Regions from separate parts of the Herbaspirillum sp. GCM10030257 genome, predicted to be linked through region 1. Evidence: predicted binding sites of a transcription regulator. Region 1 holds the regulator's gene; each other region holds the start of a gene.

Region 1 (2,271 bases):
AATCGAAAAGCGCCAGCAAAGCGTTGCCCGGGACCGTGGTTTCAACATCGCCGAGCACGCGCTTGCGCTATACGGCCATTGCACCAAGACCGACTGTCCGCACCGGAATCGATAAAGAATTGGTAAAGCCTTGTCGTTGCTAACACTTTTTTGGCGCGTCGCCGCAGTTACCAAGGCTTCGCGCTTTCATGAACGATATCCCGTCTGCGCTACAAATGCGTTCCGGCCACGCCACTTCCGCCGCCCGCCCCATGCGCGCACGTACGCTCGATATTTCCCTTGGTGGTTTAAGCCTGATGCTTGGGGAGCAGCTGCGGCCAGGTCAGGAATGTACGGTGGGATTCGAAGCGCCGCTGAACGGGAAAACCGTTCGCGTGATGGGCTTGGCGAAAGTTATTTACAGCATCCTGAGCGGCAATGACGGCTTTCGCGTCGGTCTGCAGTTTGTCAAACTCGACCTGGCCAACAGCAAGTCAGTAGCGGAATTGATGATGGGCTGAATCCCGTTGCAGAGCTGACCTCCGCGGCGGGCAGTTGTCTGACCGGCTACCTGATTCATGGTTTTAATTCAGGTGTGACTGAGCGCGTTGGACAGTAGCTTTGCCGTAATGTCGACCAGCGGAATCACTCGTTCATACGCCATGCGTGTCGGTCCGATCACGCCCAGTGTGCCGACAATCTTGCCATTCACTTCATATGGCGCGGTAACCACGCTCATGTCGTCGACCGGCAGCAACTGCGAGTCGCCGCCAATGAAAATCTGTACGCCGGCCGCCTTGCTCGACACGTCAAGCAACTGCATCAGGCTGGTCTTTTGTTCGAACAAGTCAAACAACTTGCGCAATGAAGTCATGTTCGAGGCAAGATCGGTGACGCTGAGCAGATTGCGCTCACCGGAAATCACCACATCTTCGCCATTGTCCGACATGGCGTCGCTACCGGCTTCTACGGCAGCCTGCATCAGGCGCGTCATGTCGTCGCGCAGCTGGCGCAGCTCGTTTTGAATTCGGTTGCGAATGTCGTCGAAACTCAAGCCGGCGAAATGCTGGTTAATATAATTGCCGGCCTGGATGAGCTGGGACGGTGTGTAATCGACATCGGTCAGCAGCAGTCGATTCTGCACTTCGCCATTCGGAGCCACGATCACCAGCAGGATGCGCTTCTCGGACAGCCGAAGAAACTCGATCTGCTGAAAAATCGATTCATGACGTGGTGTCATCACGACGCCGGCGAACTGCGACAGCGATGAGAGGATCTGCGCCGCGTTGGAAATGATCTTTTGCGGCGACTTCAGCTGCAGCTGTTTTTGCATCCTCGCTTCGACTGTCGATTCGTCGATCGCTTGCACGGTCAGCAGGGTGTCAACGAACATCCGGTAACCGCGGGGAGTCGGAATGCGACCGGCGGAGGTATGCGGACTGGCCACGAAACCCATTTCTTCCAGGTCCGCCATGATGTTGCGGATAGTCGCCGGTGACAGGTCGAGTCCCGAGATCTTGGAAAGCGCGCGTGAACCGACCGGTTGACCGTCGGCGATATACCGTTCGACCAGTGCTTTCAGTAAAGTTTGTGCGCGAGTATCGAGTTGCATACAGTTATTCTAACGACGCCAGACGGCCAGTGCCACTTTCTGTTGCCATCCAGAGTCAGAAAAACTTGATTGTTATCAGAGTTTTACCGCAGTTGTTGCAGCCAGCAGTCTAATTCGACCAGATCGGAACACACCGCATCGGGCGTAATGCCTTCCGGCAGCGGCCGTAACGGCTGCAATTCCTTGCGATTCATCCACACGGCGCGCAGTCCGGCTTTTTGTGCACCATCAACGTCAAGCCGTGGATCGTCGCCAACATAAACGGCTTCACCAGGCGCAACATTGAGTGCTTCACAGGCCGCATGAAAAATTGCAGCGTCCGGCTTGGCCAAACCGAAACTGTGCGCGGCAATGGTAGCGTCAAACAAGTGCGCAATACCGATGGCCTCCAGATCCGACACACCATTCGATACCGATGCCAAGGCATAGTGTTCGCGCAATCCGCGCAAGGCTGGCTCGACATCCGGAAACAACGGCACTTCGTTGCGCGCCCGGGAAAATACATGCATTGCCTCGTCAACCAGCGAAAGCTCCTCACCAGCGTCCATGAATGCCTCTTTCAACACTGCATGCCGCAATGCCCGCAAGTCCAGCTGATAAACCGGATCGGTTTCCATCAAGACCTGCCGGCGCGCGCGCATGCCATCAATCGACACGCGGGCGGCCACTGTCGGCACGTT
Region 2 (2,271 bases), 110 kb from region 1:
TGCGCCGTCGATGAGGGTGGTGTTTTCCTTGCCGATTTCGACGCGCTTTGCCTGGCCGAGATCGTTCAGGGTTGCTTTTTCGAGAGTCAGGCCGACTTCTTCAGCGATCACTTGGCCGCCGGTCAGGATAGCGATGTCTTCCAGCATGGCTTTACGACGGTCACCGAAGCCTGGAGCCTTGACTGCGCAAGTCTTCAGGATGCCACGGATGTTGTTGACCACCAGAGTCGCCAGTGCTTCGCCTTCGATGTCTTCTGCGATGATCAGCAGCGGACGGCCGGCTTTTGCAACTTGCTCCAGGATCGGCAGCAGGTCACGGATGTTCGAGATCTTCTTGTCGAACAGCAGGACGAACGGGTTCTCCAGGACGGCAACTTGCTTTTCCGGATTGTTGATGAAGTATGGGGACAGGTAGCCGCGGTCGAACTGCATGCCTTCGACGATGTCGAGTTCGTCATTCAGGGACTTGCCGTCTTCAACGGTGATCACGCCTTCCTTGCCGACTTTTTCCATCGCTTCAGCGATACGCTCGCCGATGGACTGGTCGGAGTTGGCGGAGATCGCGCCAACCTGGGCGATTTCCTTGGAAGTGGTGCAGGGCTTAGCGATGGTCTTGAGCTGTTCGACAGTAGCAGTCACTGCCTTGTCGATACCGCGCTTGAGGTCCATCGGGTTCATGCCGGCGGCAACGAACTTCATGCCTTCGCGGACGATAGCCTGAGCCAGAACGGTAGCGGTAGTCGTACCGTCACCAGCGTTGTCGGATGTCTTGGAAGCGACTTCCTTGACCATCTGTGCGCCCATGTTCATGAGCTTGTCTTTGAGTTCGATCTCTTTCGCGACCGAAACGCCGTCCTTGGTGACGGTCGGGGCGCCGAAGGAGCGCTCGAGAACAACGTTACGGCCTTTCGGGCCGAGGGTAACTTTAACGGCGTTGGCGAGAATGTTGACGCCTTCGACCATCTTGGCACGGGCGGCGTCGCCGAATACTACGTCTTTAGCTGCCATGTTCGAAACTCCTTAATTTATTTGTTAGGTATCTGTATTACTTCTGAACGACTGCCATGATGTCTTCTTCGCGCATCACCAACAGCTCGTCGCCTTCGACTTTGACGGTCTGGCCGGAGTATTTGCCAAACAAAACGACGTCGCCGACCTTGACTTCCAGGGCGCGAACTTTGCCATCTTCGAGGATCTTGCCGTTACCTACAGCCAGAATTTTGCCCTGATCCGGCTTCTCCGCTGCTGCTTCTGGGAGAACGATGCCGGACGCAGTCTTGGTTTCCTGGTCGAGGCGCTTGACGATGACGCGATCGTGCAATGGACGAAGGTTCATACAAACTCCTTAAAAATCAATAAGTTATAATTTTTGCGGCTAGATTGCTGCAAAGCGTATTTCACCGTGCAGCGGTACCGCACTGGAAAAATTAGGTAGTCAGCGGAATTGTTAGCACTCTCCCCTGACGAGTGCTAAGTATATGGGCGTCAATTCGTTTTTTCAAGAGCACCCATTTTTCAATTTGCTATCTGGGGTGGGATTAGCTGGCAAAAAGCTGGCCCATATCGGCAAAACCTTTGATTTCAATGGCATTGCGGCTGGGATCGTAAAAAAACATGGTGGCCTGCTCACCAACCTGGCCCTGGAAACGGATATGCGGCTCGATTTCAAACTCGACGCCGGCGGCGCGCAGGCGGTCGGCGAGGGTCTGCCATTCCGCCATGGGCAGGACGGCGCCGAAATGTGGAACCGGCACATGGTGGCCATCGACCGTATTTGCAGCTTCAGGACGGGACGCTTGCGGCGCGAGGTGTGCCACGATTTGATGCCCGTAAAAATCGAAGTCGATCCACTCTTCAGAACTGCGTCCTTCGTGGCAACCCAATAGCTTTCCATAGAATTCGCGCGCCTTATCGAGGTCATGGACCGGGAAAGCAAGATGAAATGGATGGAGGGCGGCCATGGTGAACTCCTGCGTGGATGAAGGCGGCCCTCATTCTAACGGCGACGACGTGGATGGCGGTAAAGATTGGCCGGAGTTTGATTTACTTTAATATCGATTTGCAATTAATCAATACTTGCTTCGATTGGATCAAGCTGTACTCCTGTTCCGATATCCATACGGATTCCGAAAAACAAAAGCCCCTGCACGCAGGGGCTTTGTATTTTTTGCAATGCCTTGGCAGCTTGGCGCGATATCAGGCGAGGCCGACCTTGACATCGACGTTACCACGCGTTGCATTGGAGTACGGGCAGACTTCATGCGCTTTATT
Region 3 (2,271 bases), on a different contig from region 1:
CGTTGACCTTACTGAAGGATAAAACCGGGTTGTCGGATGCGATCACGGCGCTTGGAGAAAATCCGCTGCCCGACGGCTATGTCCTGAAATTGTCCGGTGTACAAAGCAGCAGTGATGCAGCGCGTGTCGAAGCGATTGCCGCACAACTGAAAAACCTTCCTGGCGTCGAATATGTCCAAATCGATTCAGCCTGGGTCAAGCGGCTGGCCGCATTGATGCAGGTGCTGCGGATTGCCCTGCTCTTTCTTGCCACAACCTTGGGTGTGGTGGTCGTGGCAGTCGTCTTCAATACCATCCGGTTGCAGGTGATGACCCAGCGCGAGGAAATTGAGGTGTGCCGGATGTTTGGTGCAACGGATAGCTTTATTTGCCGGCCGTTCTACTATTCTGGCGCATTACTCGGCTTGGCGGCAGGTATCCTGGCACTTGGCGTGGTCGCACTTGCCTTGGGACCGCTGAATGGCGCCATTACGGAATTTGCCCGGCTTTACGCGTCGGAATTCCGGCTGACTCCGCTCACTGTGCAAACCCAGTTTGCTCTTTTGCTAATCAGTGCCGGTTTAGGCCTCATTGGTGCGTTGATGTCGGTTAAGCGGCATCTAGCACGACTTGGCTAAGCCCGGCTGATTAAAGCTTTTAGGCAATTTCCTGCTTTTTCTTTGAGCCCTCGCAACTTACTGCACCCGGTGTGGCCTAAAGTCTCCTTGACCAATCGTTACGGAAGTGCAATAGGTCTACCCTATGAACATCGTTGAAATCGGTGATTAGCACTCTGCTGCGGGGAGTGCTAATATAATGCTCAACAAGGAGTGAATTACTGGCATTTGACGGTAATCGAAACTCGTGAAGCAAGGAGAAACAATGAACGCATCTGCACAGTCCGCATTGGTTCCATCCGCAAAGAATGCTTTGGCGCTGGGTTTCTCGGGAAACCTTGGCAATATTGAAGCGTATATTTCGGCTGTGAACCGTATCCCCATGCTCACGCATGAGGAAGAGACGTCGCTTGCGCGTGAGTTCCGTGAAAAGAATGATTTGGGCGCAGCGCAAAAGCTGGTGATGTCACACCTGCGGCTGGTCGTTTCGATTGCACGTGGTTACCTCGGCTACGGCTTGCCGCATGCCGATCTGATTCAAGAAGGCAATATTGGCTTGATGAAGGCAGTCAAGCGGTTCGACCCTGACCAAGGGGTTCGTCTGGTGTCGTATGCGATGCACTGGATCAAGGCCGAGATGCATGAGTACATCCTGAAAAACTGGCGGCTCGTCAAAGTTGCCACGACGAAGGCCCAACGCAAGCTGTTCTTCAACCTGCGCAGCCATAAGGAAGGCCTCGATGCAATGACGCCGGCACAGGTCGACGATCTGGCCAAGTCGCTGAACGTCAAACGGGAGGAAGTCATTGAGATGGAAACCCGTATGTCCGGCCACGATATAGCACTCGATGCGCCAAGCGATGATGAAGACGACAAGTTCGCACCGATCGCGTATCTGTCGTCGGAGGCAAGTGAGCCGACCAGGACATTGGAGGCGCGCCAGTACGACCGTCTGCAGTCCGAAGGTCTGGAAACGGCGCTCGGCAAGCTCGATCCGCGCTCACGCCGTATCGTCGAAGCGCGCTGGCTGGCCAATGACGACGGTTCTGGCGCGACACTGCATGAACTGGCCGACGAATTCGGTGTTTCGGCCGAACGAATCCGCCAGATCGAGAGCGCGGCCCTGAAGAAAATGAAAGGTACGCTAGCGGCTTATGCCTGATGCCTGATCGGTATCGTGCAGGTTATCAACCAGCAATAAAAAGGCGCTCCATGGAGCGCCTTTTTCATATCTGCGGTGTTGCCTGCGCCGTGTGGCGAGGCTTTATGACAGCAGCAGTTTCAGGTCATGCACGATGGGTTCGGCGCCCTGCCCATGTCTTACGAAGAGGCGAATGCGACCTTGCGGGTCGAACACGTAGCTGCCCGCCGCGTGGTCCATCGTGTAGCTGCCTGGCTCCTTGCCTGGCACCTTCTGGTAAAGCACTTTGAAATCCTTGGCAATCTTTTCGGTCTGCGCCTTGTCGCCAACCAGTCCAAGGAAACGTGTATCAAATGAAGGAACATATTTGGACAGTAATGCAGGCGTATCCCGCTCAGGATCGACAGTAACGAACAATACCTGCACTTTGTCGGCCTGCGGTCCGAGTTGCTGCATCACGCTTGCCATTTCCGCCATGGTACTCGGACAAACATCGGGGCACTGGGTATAACCGAAAAACACGACCACCGCCTT

The links. Region 1 encodes HrcA, which represses chaperone genes, less so after heat shock. Its sites were predicted from a motif close to TTAGCACTCNNNNNNNNNGAGTGCTAA; they were not measured.
Region 2: groES (co-chaperone GroES) is a predicted target of HrcA. The motif match lies at 1,448-1,474, and genes of this name have one in related genera.
Region 3: rpoH (RNA polymerase sigma factor RpoH) is a predicted target of HrcA. The motif match lies at 765-791, and genes of this name have one in related genera.

Annotation. Positions count from the first base shown of each region.
Region 1 covers NZ_JBHTDH010000013.1:23,268-25,538, forward strand. Annotated here, with positions in the region: gene fur (ferric iron uptake transcriptional regulator) at 1-115, shown strand, start outside; gene ACFQUU_RS18730 (PilZ domain-containing protein) at 189-500, shown strand; gene hrcA (heat-inducible transcriptional repressor HrcA) at 569-1,591, opposite strand; gene ACFQUU_RS18740 (HAD family hydrolase) at 1,675-2,271, opposite strand, start outside.
Region 2 covers NZ_JBHTDH010000013.1:133,169-135,439, forward strand. Annotated here, with positions in the region: gene groL (chaperonin GroEL) at 1-1,008, opposite strand, end outside; gene groES (co-chaperone GroES) at 1,046-1,336, opposite strand; gene ACFQUU_RS19265 (VOC family protein) at 1,539-1,961, opposite strand; gene ACFQUU_RS19270 (organic hydroperoxide resistance protein) at 2,197-2,271, opposite strand, start outside.
Region 3 covers NZ_JBHTDH010000008.1:156,232-158,502, forward strand. Annotated here, with positions in the region: gene ftsX (permease-like cell division protein FtsX) at 1-617, shown strand, start outside; gene rpoH (RNA polymerase sigma factor RpoH) at 862-1,758, shown strand; gene ACFQUU_RS14505 (SCO family protein) at 1,861-2,271, opposite strand, start outside.